Regions from separate parts of the Edwardsiella sp. EA181011 genome, predicted to be linked through region 2. Evidence: predicted binding sites of a transcription regulator. Region 2 holds the regulator's gene; each other region holds the start of a gene.
The links. Region 2 encodes CRP, which controls carbon source genes, mostly activating them, when cyclic AMP is high. Its sites were predicted from a motif close to ATGTGANNNNNNTCACAT; they were not measured.
Positions count from the first base shown of each region.

Region 1: the regulator CRP is predicted to act here: its motif matches at 2,788-2,805, upstream of udp (uridine phosphorylase).
Region 3: the regulator CRP is predicted to act here: its motif matches at 1,416-1,433, upstream of msrB (peptide-methionine (R)-S-oxide reductase MsrB).

Region 1 covers NZ_CP011364.1:464,131-471,069, forward strand. Annotated here, with positions in the region: gene QY76_RS02115 (DedA family protein) at 112-639, opposite strand; gene QY76_RS02120 (carbon starvation protein A) at 758-2,566, opposite strand; gene udp (uridine phosphorylase) at 2,934-3,701, shown strand; gene metE (5-methyltetrahydropteroyltriglutamate--homocysteine S-methyltransferase) at 3,750-6,026, opposite strand; gene metR (HTH-type transcriptional regulator MetR) at 6,150-6,939, shown strand, end outside.
Region 2 covers NZ_CP011364.1:889,455-896,393, forward strand. Annotated here, with positions in the region: gene malT (HTH-type transcriptional regulator MalT) at 1-1,082, shown strand, start outside; gene QY76_RS03965 (LysE family translocator) at 1,083-1,688, opposite strand; gene QY76_RS03970 (hydrolase) at 1,788-2,762, shown strand; gene QY76_RS03975 (YheU family protein) at 2,768-2,992, shown strand; gene crp (cAMP-activated global transcriptional regulator CRP) at 3,342-3,974, shown strand; gene QY76_RS03985 (YccS/YhfK family putative transporter) at 4,035-6,107, shown strand; gene QY76_RS03990 (L-ribulose-5-phosphate 4-epimerase) at 6,126-6,815, opposite strand; gene QY76_RS03995 (L-ribulose-5-phosphate 3-epimerase) at 6,803-6,939, opposite strand, start outside.
Region 3 covers NZ_CP011364.1:2,847,902-2,854,840, forward strand. Annotated here, with positions in the region: gene pncA (bifunctional nicotinamidase/pyrazinamidase) at 1-517, shown strand, start outside; gene QY76_RS12475 (YeaC family protein) at 553-801, opposite strand; gene msrB (peptide-methionine (R)-S-oxide reductase MsrB) at 871-1,281, opposite strand; gene gapA (glyceraldehyde-3-phosphate dehydrogenase) at 1,641-2,636, shown strand; gene QY76_RS12495 (D-hexose-6-phosphate mutarotase) at 2,742-3,626, shown strand; gene QY76_RS12500 (TonB-dependent hemoglobin/transferrin/lactoferrin family receptor) at 4,028-6,289, shown strand; partial or broken gene QY76_RS12505 (MipA/OmpV family protein) at 6,350-6,939, opposite strand, start outside.

The DNA.
Region 1 (6,939 bases), 430 kb from region 2:
GTTCTCCACCCTGCCTCTCCCCGTGAGATCCCTGCCCGACACGGTAATCAGCAGCTGTATGGATGTCCAGAGATTACCCGTTCAGAATGCGAAACGGCGCACAGCAAAATGTTACCCGATCCACTGGCCCAGCCAGCGGATGCCCAGCATGCCCGGTGCCAGAATCCCCGCACCCCAGATCAGCGCAGACAGCAGGTTGGCCAACTGAAAATAGCGCTGCCGCATGGCGCAAATCCCGGCGACCAGCGGCACGGCGGCTCGCAGGGGCCCCAGGAAACGACCAAAGAAGACCCCCCAAAACCCCCAGCGCGCAAAGTAACGGTGTCCACGCTGCAGTATCTGCGGGCTACGCGACAGCGGCCACATATGGCTGATCTGATGCTGATAATGGTAGCCAAGCCAATAGGAAAGCCAGTCGCCCAAAAAGGCGCCGACCGCCGCCGCCAGCCAGACAGGGACAAACGGAACGCCGCCCTCACCCAGCAGGGCGCTCAGCGCAAAGAGGATCACCGTCGCCGGCAGTAAAAGGGAGATAAAGGCCAGCGATTCACCAAAGGCCAGGAAAAATACCAGCGGCACCGCCCAGCCCTGATGCAGGCGGACAAACTCGATGGTGCCTTGAATAAGGCTGTCTAGCACGCCCTTACTCCTCATACGACGGTCAAGCGTCCAGCTTACCCGTAGTCACCCCGATAAAAAACCAACGGCCGTTAAATCGGCCGTCGATTGTTATCGGAAAGCGTATGGCAACGCGGGATCAGGCCGTTGCCTCCGCCTGCGCGGCGGCCAGCTCACCGCCGCGCTTCATCCACAGCTCACGCCATTTGCGCAGGGCCGATAGCAGGATCACCAGGCCCAGCACCAGCATGATGATGGAGATCGTCCCGTTGAACAGGTTATAGCCCGCCGCCTGCGGATTAAAGTAAACGTGCTTCACCATCCAGTAACCGGCGTAGTTCACCGTAATAAACAGATAGACCAGCGGAATAATACAGGTCAGCATGTAAATACGTTTGGTCGCCAGACGCAGAATGATGGTGGCACCGATGATCAGACCCACGGAAGCCATCAGCTGGTTAGATACACCGAACAGTGCCCATACCGAGTTGATGTCGCCAGAGTTGAGCAGATACCCCCACAGTAGGCAGGCAACGATAGAGCAGAAAATCGAACCGGGCAGCCAGTCTGTGCGCTTCAGCGGCGCCCACAGATCCCCCAAGAAGTCCTGCAGCAGGTAGCGCGCCACGCGGGTGCCGGAATCGACGGCCGTCAGAATAAAGACCGCTTCGAACATGATGACAAACTGGAAGAAGTAGGAGGCCAGGCTACTAAACCACGGCACCCGGATAAAGATATCCGTCATCCCAACCGCCAGGGTCACCGCCCCGCCGGTCCGCCCGTACAGATCCAGACCGATCTCCTGACTCAGCTGCGGCAGGTGGACGACCTCCATCCCCAGCCCGGCCCAGGCCTGAGCGCTGGAGTTAATGGCAAAGTAATCCGCCGGGTGCAGCGAGGTGGCAGCGATCAGCGCCATGACCCCAACGACGCACTCCGCCAGCATAGCGCCAAAGCCCACCGGCAGAATGTCGCTCCACTTGTCGATCTGCTTCGGCGTGGTGCCAGAGCCGATAAAGGCGTGAAAACCGGAGATAGCGCCACAGGCGATGGTAATGGAGATAAACGGCCATACCGGCCCAGACAGTACCGGACCACCGCCGTGAATAAATTGGGTGATCGCCGGAAACTGAATTTCGGGGTTGATAAAGACCACCCCGACCACCAGCGCGCCGAAGACCCCAATCTTCATAAAGCTAGACAGGTAGCCGCGCGGCGTCAGCAGCATCCAGACCGGCAGCGCCGTGGCAAAGAAGGCATAGGCCGGCAGCAGCAGGCTTACGGTTGAAGACTTCCAGGTCAGCCACTCCCCGAAGGTCGTGTGCTGAATGTAGGGCCCGGCAAAAACGCACAGAATAATCGCGGCAATCCCGGCGTAGGTCGCCCCTTTCATACTGCCGGTGATGCGCTCCCACAGCCCGACGCAGATGGCGATCGGGATGGTCATAAAGACGGCGAAGGTTCCCCACGGGTTACGCTCTAGGGCATGAACCACCACCATGGACAGGCCGGCCATGGTAATGGTAATGATGAACAGCATCGCCAGACCGGTACACCAGCCGGCAATGGGGCCCAGCTCCGATTTAGCCACCTCGGACAGTGACTTTCCCTGATGCTTCATCGACGCGAACAGCACCACCGTATCGTGTACCGCCCCGCCGATGACGCAGCCGATCAGCAGCCACAGGAAGCCCGGCAGATAGCCAAACTGCGCGGCCAGTACCGGCCCGACCAGCGGCCCCGCGGCAGCAATGGCGGCAAAATGGCTGCCGAAGTTGACCCATTTCTTGGTCGGCACATAGTCTTTACCGTCTTCATAGGTATGTGAGGGTGTGACTTCACTATCGTCGGCACGCAGCACCTTTCTCACGAAAAACAGGCCGTACAGACGGTAGCAAATAGCAAGAATACACAGCGTTGCCAACACGAAGGTAATCGCATGTTGCATGGTTATTATCTCCCCTGAGGATTTTTCAGGGATCACCCTAACCACTTTGGCGCCGCCAGCGTCATCGCGGATCGCCCAGCGGTAACCGGGCGAATTAAACGGTCGAAAAACGCCCCCGAGCGGCAGCCGCGGGAGGGCGGCGCGTGGGGCGGCGCAGGAGCGAAAGATCTGTCATCCTCATCACAGGAATCTGTCTAAAATTCCGACGTTATCGCCATATATTGTGAATATAATCACAATTTTTTGTCGATAATGATACCGTTTCTTCATATCAAGTGACTTGAGTCACGCATTTATCCGACGAATTTCAGTAGAGTGATCCCTTGTTCCTCAGCGGAGGATAACGATGACACAGGAGTCAGCAGCGATGTCTAAACCTGAAGTATTCCACCTCGGACTGGCCAAAAGCGATCTGCACGGTGCTACGCTGGCCATCGTGCCCGGCGACCCGGAGCGCGTGGAAAAAATTGCCAAACTGATGGAGAACCCGGTCAAGCTGGCCTCCCATCGTGAATTCACCAGCTGGCGCGCCGAGCTGGACGGTAAGGCTGTCATCGTCTGCTCCACCGGTATCGGCGGTCCGTCGACCTCCATCGCCGTGGAAGAGCTGGCACAGCTGGGTATCCGTACCTTCCTGCGCGTCGGGACCACCGGTGCCATTCAGCCGCACATCAACGTCGGCGACGTGCTGGTCACCACCGCCTCCGTACGCCTTGACGGCGCCAGCCTGCACTTCGCGCCGATGGAGTTCCCGGCCGTTGCCGACTTCACCTGCACCACCGCGCTGGTCGATGCCGCCCGCGCCGTCGGCGCTGCGACCCACGTCGGGATCACCGCCTCCTCCGACACCTTCTACCCGGGTCAGGAGCGCTATGATACCTTCTCAGGCCGTGTAACCCGCCGCTTCCGCGGCTCGATGAAAGAGTGGCAAGAGATGGGCGTGATGAACTTCGAGATGGAGTCCGCCACGCTGCTGACCATGTGCTCCAGCCAGGGGCTGCGCGCCGGGATGGTGGCCGGGGTCATCGTCAACCGCACCCAGCAAGAGATCCCCAACGCGGAGACCATGAAGCAGACCGAATCGCACGCGGTAAAAATCGTCGTCGATGCCGCACGCCGTCTGCTGCAGGACTAAGTATCATCGCGGTATTGCGGGCGGGAGCAGTCGCTCCCGCCCGTTTTTTTATGCCTGCGTCTGCGCGCGCAGCAAGCGCGCCGCCGCCACCATGTTGCTCAGCGCACGTCGGGTCTCCTCCCAGCCACGCGTCTTTAAACCGCAGTCCGGATTCACCCACAGCCTCTCGGCGGGAATATGCTGTGCCGCCCGGCGCAGCAGCTCGACCATCGCCGCCTGCGTCGGCACGTTCGGTGAGTGGATATCGTACACCCCGGGCCCGATCTCATTGGGATAGTCGAAGCGAGAAAAGGCCTCCAACAGCTCCATATCCGATCGCGCCGTCTCAATGGTGATCACGTCCGCATCCAACGCCGCAATCGCCGCCATGATGTCATTGAACTCGCAGTAGCACATATGAGTATGGATCTGGGTATCATCGTACGCCACCGCCGCCGTCAGACGAAACGCCGCCACGGCCCACGCCAGGTACGCCTGCCACTCATCCTGACGCAGCGGCAGGCCCTCGCGCAGCGCGGGCTCGTCGATTTGAATGATGCCGATCCCCGCGCGCTGCAGGTCGTCTACCTCGTCGCGCAGCGCCAGCGCCAGCTGACGGGCGATAACCTCTCGCGGCACATCTTCACGGGCAAACGACCAACACAGCATCGTTATCGGACCGGTCAGCATGCCCTTCACCGGCCGGGAGGTCTGAGCCTGGGCAAAGGTGGTCCATTCGACGGTCAGCGGCGCGGGGCGGCTGATATCCCCGACGATCACCGGCGGCTTTACACAGCGTGAGCCATAGCTCTGTACCCAGCCGTTACGGGTAAACACAAACCCCTCCAGCTGCTCACCGAAATACTCCACCATATCATTACGTTCGGCCTCACCGTGCACCAGTACGTCCAGCCCCAGTAGCTCCTGCTCGCTAATCGCCTGGCGGATGTGATCGGCTATTCCCCGACGATAGTGCTGCGGGGTCAGCTGCCCACGGCGAAAGTCGAGGCGCAGGGTGCGGATAGCCGGCGTCTGCGGGAATGAGCCGATGGTCGTCGTCGGCCAGCGCGGCAGTGCAAAGCGCTGGCGCTGACGCCGAGCGCGCTGGGGGTATCCGCTGGGGCGCTGCGTATCCGCATCGGTCAGCGCGGCCAGACGCTCGGCTACCGCCGGGTTATGAACCCGCTCGGAGCGGCGACGCAGGTATAGCGGCGCACTGTAGCTCAGCAACGCCTCCCGCCGCGGCGCAGGATCGTTCAGGGCCTGGGTCAGCAGCGCCAGCTCGTCGCACTTCTGCAGGGCAAAGGCAAACCAGCTTTTCACCTCCTCATCCAGCTGGGTTTCCGCACTCAGATCAATAGGCGTATGCAGCAGGGAGCAGGAACTGCCCAGCCAGATCGGCCGCTGACCGACCAGCGGCTGCAGACGCGTCTGCCAATCGGCCAGATCGGCGCGCCAGACGTTACGACCGCTGATCGCGCCCAGCGATAGCACCCAGTCGGCGGGCAGCTGACGGTGGAGCGCCAGCGCATCGACCGCGCCCTGAACCAGATCGACGTGCAGCCCCTGCACCGGCAGAGCACAGATCGTCGGCAGGTGGTGGCCGATGTCGCCAAAGTAGGTGGTCAGCAGCAGCTTCACCGGCCCCTGTAGCGCCTGATACGCATGCTGATAGGCATCGCGCCACGCCGGCGGCAGCGTCAGCACCAGCGCCGGCTCATCCACCTGCACCCATTCGACCCCGCGTTCGGCCAGCGCGGCCAGCACCTGACGGTATACCGCCAGTACCTCCTCCAGTAGGCTTAGACGATCGAAAGGCGCCCCTTTTACCTTGCCGAGCCATAGGTAGGTCAGCGGCCCCAGCAGTACCGGTTTCACCCGATATCCCTGCGCCAGCGCCTCATCTACCTCGTCCAGCAGCTGGCGCCAGCCAAGGGAAAAGCGCTGCCCGCGGGTAAACTCGGGCACGATATAGTGATAGTTGGTGTTAAACCATTTTGTCATCTCCGCCGCCGCCGCGGGCTTTCCTCCGGGCGCCTGGCCGCGCGCAATCCCAAACAGCGTATCCAGATCGATGACGCCGTCGGCGCGCCGGTGGCGTGCCGGGACATTCCCCAGCATCAGACTGGTCGCCAACACATGGTCATACCAGGCAAAATCGCCCACCGGCAGCAGATCGATTCCCGCCTGATGCTGCTGACGCCAATGGCGGGCGCGCAGCTCGGCGCCGCAGGCCAGTAGCGCGTTCTGGGGCGCGCTGCCCGACCAGTAGGCCTCCAGTGCCTTCTTCAACTCACGCTGTAACCCTATACGTGGAAACCCCAGGGTATGACTGATTACCTGCATCCTCTTTTACCTCGCAATGCCGATTATGGATGTTTAGATGTCCAGATGTTTACACATCCATAATCAGCGGGTAATGTAGAGGACTCAAGCGCAATCTGTTCATCTGTTAACTGAGGGTTTCTCATGATCGAGCTGAAGCACCTAAGAACGCTGCAGGCTCTGCGCGCCGGCAGTTCACTGGCCGCCGCCGCCGCCCGGCTACACCAAACCCAGTCGGCCCTCTCTCATCAGTTCAGTGAACTGGAACAGCGCCTGGGATACCGACTGTTTGTCCGTAAGAGCCAGCCCCTGCGCTTTACCCCCCAGGGCGAGATCCTGCTGGCGCTGGCGGAGCAGGTGCTGCCCCAGGTACAGCAGGCCCTACAGGCATGTCAGGTACCGCCGCAGCAGACGCTGCGTCTGGCCATTGAGTGTCACAGCTGTATTCAGTGGCTGACGCCGGCCCTGGCGCAGTTTCAAGCCCAGTTTCCCCAGGTGACGCTCGATTTTCGCTCCGGCGTCACCTTCGATCCCCAGCCCGCGCTGCAGCAGGGGGAGCTGGATCTGGTGCTGACCTCGGATATTTTGCCGCGCGGCACGCTGTACTATGCGCCGCTGTTCGATTATGAAGTGCGTTTGGTGATGGCCCCCGGGCACCCGCTGGCCCGCAGAGGCACGGTTCGGCCACAGGATCTGGCACAGGAGACGCTGTTAATTTATCCGGTGGCCCGGCAGCGTCTGGATGTCTGGAACCACTTTCTCCAGCCCGCCGGCATCGCCCCCCGGCTAAAACAAGTCGACAATACGCTGCTGCTGCTGCAGATGGCGGCCGCGGGGATGGGCATCGCCGCGCTGCCGCACTGGGTCGCGGAAAGCGCCGAGCGCCAGGGGGCGCTGACCACCCGACCGCTGGGTGAGGGGCTATGGCGTCGGC
Region 2 (6,939 bases):
GGTTCTTGCAGGCCGCCTACGAGACCCAGGATAAGGCCTTTGAACTGGTCGACGAGCAGCATCTGCAGCAGCTGCCGATGCATGAGTTTTTACTGCGCATCCGCGCCCAGGTGCTGTGGTCGTGGATGCGGCTAGACGAGGCGGAGCGCGCGGCGCGCGATGGGCTGGCGGTGCTGGCCAACTTTGAACCGCAGCAGCAGCTGCAGTGTCTGGCGCTATTGGCCAAGTGCTCGCTGGCGCGCGGCGATCTGGATAACGCCGGACAGCATCTGCGCCGCTGCGAAACCCTGCTGCAGGCCGGAAACTATCACAGCGACTGGCTGGTGAATGCGGATAAGGCACGGGTGATCTACTGGCAGATTACCGGCGATCGTCAGGCGGCCAGTCGCTGGCTGCTGCAGGCGGTGCGCCCGGCGGCGTCGGATAACCACTTTTTACAAGGGCAGTGGCGTAATATCGCGCGGGTTCAGATCATGCTGGGACAGTATGATGAGGCTCAGGCGGTGCTAGAGCAGCTGAATGCGGCGGCGCGTCGGCTGCGCCTGGTCAGCGATCTGAACCGTAACCTGCTGCTGAGCAACCTGCTGTATTGGCACACGGATCGCAAAAGCGAAGCCCTGCGCGTGCTGATGGAGGCGCTGAGCCTGGCCAATCGCACCGGCTTTGTCAGCCACTTTGTCATTGAGGGTGAGGTGATGGCCCAGCAGCTGCGTCAGCTGCTGCAGCTCAATACCCTGCCGGAGATGGAGGTGCATCGTGCTCAGCGGATTCTGCGTGATATTAACCAGCATCACCGGCATAAGTTTGCCCATTTTGACGAACAGTTCGTCGAGCGTTTGCTGAACCATACCCAGGTGCCGGAGCTGATCCGTACCAGTCCGCTGACCCAGCGCGAATGGCAGGTGCTGGGGCTCATCTATTCGGGCTACAGCAACGAGCAAATCGCCGATGAGCTGGCGGTGGCGGCGACCACCATTAAAACCCATATCCGCAATCTGTATCAGAAACTGGGGGTGGCACACCGTCAGGAGGCCGTGCGTCAGGCGCAGGATATCATGCGTCTGATGGGCTATGGGGTCTGATCAGCGCCAGATCAGCAGTACGCAGGCGGCGGTCAGCGTCCCCATGGCCAGGTTAAAGGTGAACCAGGCGCGTCGGCTTTGCAGCAGGCGCCCGATCAGGGTGCCGAAGCCTAACCACAGCGCGCCGGCCAGCAGATTGACCAAGAGCATTCCCAGGCTGATGGCGGCGATGGTCATCAGATAGCGCTCGCCGGGCAGGCTAAAGCTGGTTACCGCGCCCAGGGCCATCAGCCAGGCCTTAGGGTTCAGAAACTGCAGCAGCCAGCCCTGTCGCCAGCTGACGGTGTCGTCTAAGGCGACGCTACCGTCGCTCAGGCGGGTATAGCGCGACGTCGCCACCTTCCAGGCGATATACAGCAGGTAGAGGCTGCCCGCGCCTTTGAGCAGGGTGTGCAGCGTCGGGTAGAGCAGCAGTAGGCTGCCAACGCCAAAGGCGATCAGCAGCAGCAGCGTTTGCATGCCTAGCATGATGCCGAGCATGAGCGGCAGCGAGCGGTAAAACCCCAGATTGGCGCTGGAGCTGGTCAACAGCATATTGTTGGGGCCTGGGGTCACGGCTGCAACCCACAGGAAACCCAGCAGGGAGAGAAACAGAGGGCTGTCCATGCTAAACCGGCTCCAATTTTGTGCCTAGGGGGTGTTTTGACCCTAACAGTGTGTTATTGATGGTACAAGTATTCCCCGGATGAATTTTCTTCACGCAGCATGAGTGTTTCCACCTTTTCACCGCCCCGCGCCCTACGCAATCCGCACCTGCAGACGATCTTGCCGCGGCTGCTGCGCCGGCGCGCCCTATTGACGCCGGTGTGGCAGCGTTTAACCCTACCGGACGGCGATTTTATCGATCTGGCCTGGAGCGAAGCTCCGCAGCCCGCCCGTCATAAACCGCGGGTGGTTCTGTTCCATGGTCTGGAGGGCAGCGTGCATAGCCCTTATGCCCACGGCCTGCTGCACGCCTGTCGGGAGGCCGGCTGGCTGGCGGTTGTGATGCACTTTCGTGGCTGCAGCGGTGAGCCCAACCTGACGCCGCGTTTTTACCACTCCGGGGAAACCGGGGACGCGCGCTTTTTTCTGGCGTGGCTGCGCCGCACTTTCGGTCAGGTGCCCACCGCGGCGGTCGGGTTTTCCCTGGGGGGTAATATGCTAGGTTGTTATCTGGCCGAAGAGCAGGCGCAGGCCCCGCTGGAGGCCGCGGTCATGGTCTCGGCGCCGCTGGTGCTGTCGGCCTGCGCGACGCATCTGGAGCACGGCGTGGCGCGGATTTACCAGCGTTACCTGTTACATGAGCTCAAGCAGAGCGCCCGGCGTAAGCTGCGCCGCTATCCGGAGATGCTGGATCTCGATCCGCTACAGCTGCGGCGTATGCGCAGGCTGCGCGAATTTGACGATCAGATCACCGCACGCCTGCACGGGTTTCGCGATGCGGATGACTACTATCGGCGCTGCAGTGCCCTGCCGCGGCTGCCGACGATCCGTCAGCCGCTGTTGATCATTCAGGCGCGCGACGATCCCTTTATGACGTCGGCGGTGATCCCGCCGCCGGGATCGCTGCCGTCCAATATCGAATACCAGCTGACGGCGTTTGGCGGCCACGTCGGCTTTATCGGCGGTACGCTGCGACATCCTCTTCCGTGGCTGGAGCAGCGCATTCCCGCCTGGTTAGCCCCCTATTTGGAGTAAAACGCGTGATCATTCCCTGGCAACTGATAGCCCCAGAGACGCTGGATAGCCTGATCGAGGCCTTCGTCCTGCGTGAGGGGACCGACTATGGCGAACAGGAGAGGTGCCTGGCGCAGAAGGTGGAAGATGTGCGGCGCCAGCTGAAGTGCGGTGAGGCGGTCGTGGTATGGTCCGAGCTGCATGAAAGCGTCAATATTATGCCGCGCAGCCAGTTTAAGGGCGCGGATTAGCGCACGTTGGCGTATTTTCCCCGCGGCGCCCGGCGCCGCACTGTGCAAATAAAAGGCAAAAGCGCCGCGAACGGAGAAAAAACGGCGGCGAACAGTGAGCTATTCCATGCTGAAGCGAGACAGTGCGAGACAGTAAGGCCAAGCTATGTTACAAACTAAGCCGACATGCACCTTTAATGGAATGAAGCGGGTATAGATCAAGATCGCCGGGGATCATCTCCCTTAGGCTATGGAAACTATATTCGACAAGTGCAGTGCTATAGCAGGTTACTAGGCAGTTTCCCGGCCCCGTCCGGCGGGGGTGCGTTTGGCGCACCGGGGATGCGATAACAACAGAGGATAATAGCGAATGGTTCTCGGCAAACCGCAAACAGATCCAACTCTCGAATGGTTCCTGTCCCATTGCCATATTCATAAATATCCGTCCAAAAGTACCTTGATTCACCAGGGTGAAAAAGCGGAGACGCTTTATTACATCGTAAAGGGATCTGTAGCGGTACTGATTAAGGATGAAGAGGGTAAGGAGATGATCCTCTCCTACCTGAACCAGGGCGACTTCATTGGCGAGCTGGGGCTGTTTGAGGAAGGGCAGGAGCGCAGTGCCTGGGTGCGGGCGAAGACCGCCTGTGAGGTGGCTGAAATTTCCTACAAGAAATTCCGTCAGCTGATCCAGGTTAACCCGGATATTCTGATGCGTCTGTCTGCCCAGATGGCGCGTCGTCTGCAGGTCACGTCAGAGAAAGTCGGTAACCTGGCCTTCCTGGATGTGACTGGCCGTATTGCCCAGACGTTGCTGAATCTGGCCAAGCAGCCGGATGCGATGACGCACCCAGACGGCATGCAGATTAAGATCACCCGTCAGGAGATCGGCCAGATCGTGGGCTGCTCCCGTGAAACGGTAGGACGTATTCTGAAGATGCTGGAGGATCAGAACCTGATCTCGGCACACGGTAAAACCATCGTCGTCTACGGGACGCGTTGATTTTGCGCCCGCGCCGCATGGGCGGCGCGGAATCTTCAACCCATCCCCAGGATGGTGCTCATGTGGCGGCGGTTTATCTACCACCCTGAAGTGAACTATGCACTGCGCCAGACGCTGGTTTTGTGTCTGCCGGTGCTGTTCGGGCTGATGGTAGGCCAGCTGCAGCAGGGGCTGCTGTTTTCTCTAGTCCCAGTCTGCTGCAATATCGCCGGTCTTGACACCCCCCATAAACGCTTCTTTAAACGCCTCGCGGTGGGCGGCACCCTGTTTGCGCTCGGCAGCCTGTTACTGCAGATGGCCCTGCTGTGGTCGGTGCCGCTGCCGCTAGCCATGCTGCTTTTGGCGCTGCTGTTTGGCGTCAACGGCGAGATCAGTCCGCTGCACGCCCGTTTACTGCCGGCAACGCTGGTTGCGGCCATCTTCACCCTCAGCATGGTGGGGATGGTGCCCGTCTGGCAGGGGCCGCTGCTGTATTTGGTCGGCACGATTTGGTATGGCGCCTTCACCTGGTTTTGGTTTGTCCTGTGGAAAGGGCAGCCGATCCGCGAAACTCTGAATCAGCTGTACCTGGAGCTGGCGGACTACATCGAGGCCAAGTATAGCCTGCTCACGCAGCACAGTGACCCGCAGACGGCGCTGCCGCCGCTGCTGAACCGCCAGCAAAAGGTGATGGACCTTATCAGCGTTATCTACCAGCAGATGCACATGCTGTCCCTGGTCCATAACCCGGAGTATAAGCGGTTGGTGCGCTACTTTCAGGTGGCGCTGGATTTACAGGAGCATATTACCGTCAGCCTCTCCCAGCCGGAGGAGGTACAAACGCTGGTGGCGCGGAGCCAGGCGGAGGCGATCATCCGCCGCAATGCGCAGGTGGTGGCCGGGCGTCTGCGGGTGCTGGCGGATGACATTCTGTACCACCGCTACCCACAGCATTTCTCTATGCGCAGCGAGGTGTCGGCGCTGGAAAAGCTGGCCAGCCGCTACCCGGAGAATCCAGTTGGGCAGTTCTGTCTGCACCACTTTAGCCGGATGGCGCGTTTGCTGGAGCGACAGCGTCCGCTCTATCAGCGTCAGCTGATGGCGACCCAGCAGCGGCTGCCGTTCTGGCCGGCGCTGCGCGCCTACTGCTCCCTGAGGTCGGGCGCGCTACGCAACGCGCTGCGTCTGGGGCTGACGTTGGCGGCCGGCAGCAGGCTGGGGATCCTGCTGGCGCTGCCTAAGCCCTATTGGATCATGCTGACCACCATGCTGGTGATCCAGAATGGCTATAACGCGACGCGGGTGCGTATTCAGCACCGGGCGATGGGCACCTTTGCCGGTCTGATCATCGCCGCCGGCCTGCTGCAGCTGACGCTGAGCGAATATGTGATGCTGCTGGTGATGCTGCTGGTGACGCTGGGCGCCTACCTGGTGCTGCGTAAGAATTACGGTCTGGCGGTGATTGGCTTTACTGTCAGCGCCGTATTCACCCTGCAGCTGCTGGCGCTGAACGGCTCGCACTTTCTGGTGCCGCGCCTGGTGGACACGCTGCTGGGCTGTATTCTGGCCTTCGCCAGCACTATCTGGCTGTGGCCGCAGTGGCAGAGCGGGCTGCTGCGTAAAAATGCCCATCAGGCGCTGGAGGCCTATCAGGATGAGCTGCGCCTGTTGCTCTCCGCCGAGCCGGGTGTCAGTGAGCTAGCCTATGCCCGGATGCGCAGCAATCAGGCACAGAACACGCTCTACTCCTCGCTGAGCCAGGCGATGCAGGAGCCGGGCTTTGATTCGCGCTACCTGGCGGACATGCGGCTGTGGATCAGCCACAGCCAGTTTATTGTCGAGCATTTGAATGCCATGACCATTCTGGCGCGCGAGCACTATATGCTGACGTCGCGCCTGGCGCAGGACTATCTGCAGTGCGGCGAGATCGCGCTGCAGCTGTGTCAGCAGCGTCTGGAGCACGATGGCCCGAGCAGCAACGACAGCCAGGCGGTGCCGATACCGGAGCCGTCGCAGGGGATGCCGATGACGCCGATGGAGGTGCATCTGCGCCGCATTCTGTCGCACCTGCGCACCATGCATACCATTTCATCTATCGCCTGGCGCCAGCGCCCGCATCATGGGCTGTGGCTCAGCCGTCGACTGCGTGACTGATCCGGGAGCGCCGGCGATTTAGCCGCGCTGGCCGTAGTAGGCCTCCGGCCCGTGCTTGCGCCGGAAATGCTTATCGCGCAGCGCCCGATCCAGCGGGGCGAGCCGTGGGTTCAGACTATGGGTAATCCAGGCCATTTTGGCCACTTCCTCCAGCACCACCGCGTTATGCACCGCCTGCGCCGCGCTCTCTCCCCACGCGAAGGGGCCGTGCTGGTGAACGACGATCCCTGGCATGTGGCCCGGATCGCGCTGCGCCAGCGTTTCGATGATGACCAGCCCGGTGTGATGCTCATAGTCGTGGTCGATCTCGGCGGCGCTCAGCGCGCGGGTGCAGGGAATATCGCCATCGAAGTAGTCGGCGTGGGTGGTGCCGAGCGCTGGGATTGCCCGCCCCGCCTGTGCCCAGGAGGTCGCATGGGTCGAGTGGGTATGCACGATACCGCCCAGCTGCGGGTAGCGGCGGTACAGCGCCAGGTGGGTCGGGGTGTCGGATGAGGGGCGCAGCGCGCCAGCGACGATCTGCCCGTCAAGATCGACGACGACCATCTCATCGGGGGTCAGCGCCTCATAGGCGACGCCGCTGGGTTTGATGACGACGTAGCCGCGTTGGCGATCGATGGCGCTGACGTTGCCCCAGGTAAAGGTGACCAGCCCGTGGCGCGGCAGGGCCATGTTGGCCTGGTAGACCTGCTGTTTCAGCCGTTCCATGAGGCCTCCCGCGTCACCGCCAGTCCGGCACGTCGCATCCGTTCCAGAACCCAGTCGCGCGCCTCGCGCACCGCCTGCAGGGGGTCTTGGGCGCTTTCGCTCCATATCTCGATCAGGTAGGGGC
Region 3 (6,939 bases), 2.0 Mb from region 2:
CCGGGACGGCATCCCAGTGATCGCGACCCAGGATTGGCACCCGGCGGAGCACGGCAGCTTCGCCAGCCGCAGCGGCGGGCAGATAGGCAAGGTCGGCGAGCTCAATGGGTTGCCCCAGGTCTGGTGGCCTGACCATTGCGTGCAGAACACCATCGGCGCCGCGTTTCATCCGGCCCTGCGCGATACCGCCTTCGATTTTGTGGTGCATAAGGGAACCGACGCCGCAGTAGACAGCTACAGCGCCTTTTTCGACAACGGGCGACGCGGCGCCACCGCGCTGGATGCCTGGCTACGCCAGCACGGCATCACCCGCCTGTGGCTGCTGGGTCTGGCGACGGATTACTGCGTGAAGTTTTCGGTGCTGGACGCCCTACGCCTGGGCTATCAGGTCAATATCATTCGCGACGGCTGCCGCGGCGTGGATCTCACGCCCGGCGATAGCGAACGCGCGCTGGCTGAGATGGTCAGCGCCGGGGCGGCCCTAACCCCGCTCACCGCGCTCAGCCACCTGCGCTGAGCCGCGCGCGCCGCGCCGTTGGCCCCCTACTCCGCCTACGGCGCATTAAACAGCGCCTTCAGCGCTTGCTTGCTTTTCATTTCTATCTCCCCGCGGGTGTTCACCGTTAAATGCGCCGCACGGTGATTATGACGCGACTGGTACAGCATCACCATCTGCAGCGCCTCACCGCGCTGCGACTCGCTCAGCCGAGAGCCGTCCGGCCACTTGCCCAGCTCAACGGCGGTCGTCAGACGCCGGTAGACATCTTCATTCATTATTGAGATCAAGCGCTCAATATCCATATGTCCTCGCTAATATCCGCTTTGCTGAATCGCTTCACCATGGTACTATCATTTCAAGACATCAAGGGGTTATCCTAGGGTCCAGCGGCCATCCTCTCCGGCGCAGAAATGCAGCGCGGCGGAGTTCACGCAATAGCGCTCACCGCTGGGCTGGGGACCGTCGGGAAACAGATGCCCCAGATGGGCATCGCAGTGCGCGCAGCGGATTTCGATGCGGTGCATATGGTGCGAATCATCATCCAGACAGCGAATGGCGTCGGCGCTATAGGGGCGAAAGAAGCTCGGCCAGCCACAGCCGGAGTCATATTTACTGTCGGAATAGAACAAGGGGCTGTTGCAGCACAGGCAGTGGTATATCCCCTCCTGGCGGTTATGCAGCAGCCGGCCGCTAAACGGCGGCTCGGTGCCACGCTGCTGAGTGACATAGCGTTGCATTTCGGTTAATTGATGTGGGGACTGAGAGGGTTTTTCTTTAGCCATGTTATGTTCCGCGGCCTGCGTCGAATGGATAGGATTGGGCAGAAATAAAATGCCATCCAACATAACAAACAGTTAACAATAGATCAGCATCATTTGGTCTAAACTGTGTGGCTGGAGCGCGACGGGGGTGACTTTTGTGATGAGTATCACAAACAGACAGCACGCAGGTTTGAGACTCTCGCCGCCGCCCCCATGTATGATGGAATACGGTGAGTTTGGCATCGTGGATGCTATCTGCACAGTCGCCGCGGCGGCTTTGACGTATAGCAACAATTGACACGATTCCGCTTGACGCTCCATAAGGTTTTTGTAATTTTACAGGCAACCTTTTATTCACTAACCAATAGCTGGTGGAATATATGACTATCAAAGTAGGTATCAACGGTTTTGGCCGTATCGGCCGTATTGTTTTCCGTGCTGCTCAGGAACGTTCTGACATCGAAATCGTTGGCATCAACGATCTGCTGGATGCCAACTACATGGCATACATGCTGAAGTACGACTCTACTCACGGTCGTTTCAACGGCACTGTTGAAGTGAAAGATGGCCACCTGATCGTTAACGGTAAAAAAATCCGTGTTACCGCTGAAAGAGATCCGGCTAACCTGAAGTGGAACGAAATCGGCGTTGACGTTGTTGCCGAAGCGACCGGTCTGTTCCTGACCGACGAAACCGCGCGTAAGCACATCGCCGCCGGCGCCAAGAAAGTCGTCATGACGGGCCCGTCCAAAGATGCTACCCCGATGTTCGTGATGGGCGTAAACCACAAGAACTACGCTGGCCAGGAGATCGTTTCCAACGCATCCTGCACCACCAACTGCCTGGCTCCGCTGGCTAAAGTCCTGAACGACAACTTCGGCATCGTTGAAGCGCTGATGACCACCGTTCACGCCACCACCGCAACCCAGAAAACCGTCGACGGCCCGTCTATGAAAGATTGGCGCGGCGGCCGCGGCGCTAGCCAGAACATCATCCCGTCTTCTACCGGTGCAGCCAAAGCCGTTGGCAAGGTCATCCCGGAGCTGAACGGTAAACTGACCGGTATGGCTTTCCGCGTTCCGACCCCGAACGTCTCCGTTGTCGACCTGACTGCACGCCTGGCCAAGCCGGCGACCTATCAGCAGATCTGTGACGTGATGAAGGCCGCTTCTGAAGGCGAAATGAAAGGCGTTCTGGGCTACACCGACGAAGCCGTCGTTTCTACCGACTTCAACGGCGAAGTATGCACCTCTGTGTTTGATGCCGACGCCGGTATCTCTCTGAACGACAACTTCGTGAAACTGGTTTCTTGGTACGACAACGAAACGGGTTACTCCAACAAAGTTCTGGATCTGATCGCGCACATCTCCAAGTAAGCGCGCATTGTGATCTCGTGATAAAAGGGCGACACTCGGTGTCGCCCTTTTTATTTTGTGTCTGCGGCACCGCCTTCACCGAGGAGTCTTACCATGTCCCAGAACATGTCCGAAAAGATTTTTTCCTTACCGGTCGAACGACAGATCACCCCTTACCTCAGCCTGCGCCAGCTGGATGCATTGCCCATCGTGGTGGTCAACCATCCGCGGCTGCGGGCCGCCGTCGCCCTACAGGGCGCCCATCTGCTGCTGTGGCAGCCCAGCGGCGAAAAACCGGCGCTGTGGCTCTCGCCGGACTCAGCCTTTCAACCGGGCGAACCGATCCGCGGCGGCGTGCCCATCTGCTGGCCCTGGTTTGGCCCAGCCCAACAGGAGGGCTATCCGGCACACGGCTTCGCCCGCAACCTGCCCTGGACTCTCAGCGCGCATGATGAAGACGCGCAGGGCGTAACCCTGACCCTCACCCTGAAAGAGAGCGACGCCTCGCGTAAATACTGGCCTCATGACTTTAGCCTGACGGCCCGCTATCGTCTCAGCGACCACTGCAGTATGGAGCTTGAGGCCTATGGCGACTACCGCTGCCAGGCCGCGCTGCACACCTATTTCAATATCGCCGATATTAACGCCGTCTCCGTCTCTGGGCTGGGCGAACCCTATCTGGATAAAGTCAACGGCGGCGCCGAGGCTATCCAACAGGGAGCGCTGACCTTCAGCGCGCGTACCGACCGCGTCTATACCGCGCCGGAGCCATTCAGCGTCATTCACGATCGCGGCTTCCAGCGCAGCATCGAGATCCATCATCACCATCACAGCGACGTCGTCGCCTGGAACCCGTGGCGTGAGATTGCCGCCGCCATGGCCGATATGCCCAATGACGGCTATCACACCATGGTGTGCGTTGAGACCGCCCGCGTCAGCCAGCCGCTGCAGGTCAGCAGCGGCTGCCCTGCCCGTCTGGCCGCCACGCTGCGCCTGCGTCCGCAGCGCTAATACGCATCAACCGGCTCTCCGCTGCGCGGGAGCCGGGATCTCCCCGGTGCGCTTGGCACCCGCGCACGCGGCGCAGCCGTAGCCCCCGTTCCCCGCCGGTCACCCGTGCCCGCAGTCAGCGCATTCACCGACATCCCTCTCATCGCGGCCGAAATCCGCCGGCACGCTCTCTGGCTTGCCGGCGGCGATGCTATCCCGTCTAACCGGCGCTCATGCCTGTCCTGCCCACCGCCGGAGGGGCGACGATAAGCACAGGGTGCGCGACGGAGCACCTCACCCCGCGCTGAGCATCCGCCGCGCCGGTCATATCTACGCCGCGCTCATACCGAGTAAACACACATCGCTTAAAAATAATTATCATTATCAATTAATATGTATGACCTTTTAAATGCTTCTGGGTTATGTATATGATAAAAAAAATACTTCTTACTACGCTGCTCCCCGTCAGTACCCCCCTTGTCGCGCAGGCGACGGGGACGGAGAAGAACGATGCCGAGGATATCGTCTATGTCATCGAAAAGAAGGAGGAAAAAATTAATGAGACGACGCTCTCGCAAAATGAGATAGAGAATCAGCTTATTTTTGATATGCAGGATATTGTCCGCCACCTTCCCGGCGTCGGCGTCTCCAGCGATGGCCGCTTCGGCAACAATGGATATAGCATGCGAGGCGTCGATAAGGATCGCGTGGCCATCTCCGTCGATGGCATCCCGCAGGGTGAAACTTTCGACAACCTCATTTACAAGGGATATGGCTATTTTAACGGCAGCATCAACAACATCGAAACTGACCATCTGAAAACCGTGCTGATCGCCAAGGGGGCCGACTCGTTATTCATGGGCAGTGGCGCCCTGGGCGGCAGCGTGCAGTATGTCAGCAAAGATCCCAGCGATCTGATTCGATCGGGCAATAGCGGCTTGGTTTCCCGCAGTGCCTATAGTTCGAAAAATGATGAAAAGATGCAGACCCTCGGGGGCGCGTTCAGCACGGATTTTGCCGAAGGCATGCTGCTCTACACTTACCGCAGCGGCCATGAAACCGACAACTTCCGCCATGAAAACGATGTTTTTGGCCGCGCACGTGGAACGCCGGACCCGCAGGATAAAAAGCGCCACTCGCTCCTCTCGAAGGTCAACCTTATGCTCGGCGACGCACACACCCTCAGCGCCACCGTCGAATATGCCAAGGAAAAGACCTATACCGATGAGAAGTCGTGGTACCTCTTTTCAACATATCACCGTACCGGTAACGACCTCTCAGAAAAAAGGCGCTACAGCGTTTCTGATACCTGGCAGCCCGGCATCTATATCGACACGGTCAAAACCGAGTTTAACTGGCAGAAAATCACGCAGACCGCCTTTAGCACGATCTATGAAGACTTTGAGCAGGGATATTATGGCGATATTTTTGAAGAGAAAAATCGCAGGCTGACCCAGTATGGCCGCTACCTGAATAGCGAAATCTCGTTCAACAGCTGGTCGTTATTGGCTACGCGCCATCATCTGACCCTGCGGACCCAGTATGCCTCGAAGCGCTTTGATAACGTCAATGTGGACACGACCTGGCTGGGTAACCCCAAGAAACCCCACCTGGACGATCAAAAAATCATCCGGCCGGTCTCTAGCCGTGATGTCAATGCCACCGTCGTCGATGAAATCACGCTGCCCAACAATCAGCTCAGCCTTATCGCCGGCGCCCGCTATGATAGCGTCGCACATAAACCCGACGCAGGTCGGTTATCCCTGGCGAAAGACAGCGATCCACGGCCCAACCGCTACTCAGCCCTTTCATGGGCGCTGACCGCCAGCTACGCCATAACCCCCCGCTATACGTTGCAGTATAAAATTGGTAAGGGCTTCCGCATTCCTACGGCGCAGGAGCTTTATTTCGATTATGGCGATAGCATCGCGGCTAACCGCGTTGAGCCGAACCCCAATTTAAGGCAGGAGCAAGGCCTGAGTAACGAAATCGCGCTCAGTTATCAAGGCGATATCGTACAGAATAAGATCAACGCCTATTACACCAAATACACCGACTTTATCGATCTCAAGCAGACGGAGAAACAGGTCCCCAACCCTTGGTTCGATCCCTCAAATCCCTCACGCTGGAACAAGCCAACCCTTCCACAAAACCATCTGCAATATACGAATGTCGCCTCAGCCTATGTCTGGGGGCTTGAGCTGACAAACGAGTTCCACCTCGCCAAGGCGCTCGGTTGGCAGGATAGCTATAGCTTACGCAATAGTCTGAGCTACGCCCAAGGGAGAGATGCCAGCGGAAACTCATTGCTCTCCATTCAACCTTTTAAATGGGTTTCTTCATTAGCCTATCGCCATCCCAGCGCCAGATATGGCGCGGAGCTCTTTATGACCTATGCGGCGAAAAAGAAGGAGAGTCAGGCCATTCACAATGGACGCGCCTGGCCATACCTGAGCGCAAGCTATGTCGTCTTCGATACTACCGCCTATTATAACGTCAGTGAAAATATCTCACTGCGCGCCGGCGTGTTTAATATGTTAAACAGAAAATATAGCACTTGGGATACCCTGCGCAGCCTGCCGGAATTCGGTACGACCAATCAGATAGACAGCGATAGAGTTGGCCTACGGCGCTTCACCGCACCGGGGCGAAACTTCGCCGCCGATATTTCATTCTACTTCTAAAATGAAAGCAGGGTCGCCGAGGCGACCCTGCCGATCGTAACGCGATGCACGCGGCGACGATTAGAAACGGTAGGTCACGCCAGACCACAGCATGCCGGTATAGTTCTTCGCGATCATCGGGCTGTCCTTAATTTGGCTGCTCAGCTGCACAAAGCGGCCGGCGAAGAACGCGTTCCAGTCCGCATTGATGCGATAGTAGGTGGTCAGCTCCAGGTAGGGTGACTAGCTGTTTTCCGGGCTGTACTGCTGCAGACTGCTGCGACGCGCCTCGCTGTCGGACACGCCAAAGTAGTAGCTGTTCTGATTGGCGCTGTTCCAGGTCACGCCGACGCCGGGAGTAAAGCTCCAGTCCCCGCGGTGCAGGGTGTATAGGTAGGCCAGATCGCCCACTAGGCCATTGCTGTTATCCAGAATATCGCCCACGAAAGAGGCGCGCAGCGTTCCCCACGCTTCGTGATGGCTATAGCTCAAGCCGGCCATCACGGTCGCGTAGCGGTTATTCAGGCGCTTCATCCGCCAGTCATCGCTGTCGCTGGCGCGAAAGCGCCACGGAGAATAGAACGCGGTGGCGCTCAGCTGATCCTGCTGATCCTTCCACAGATAGTAACCGGCGGTCAGACTGTGAAAATAGAAGCTGTCGCTGTCATAGT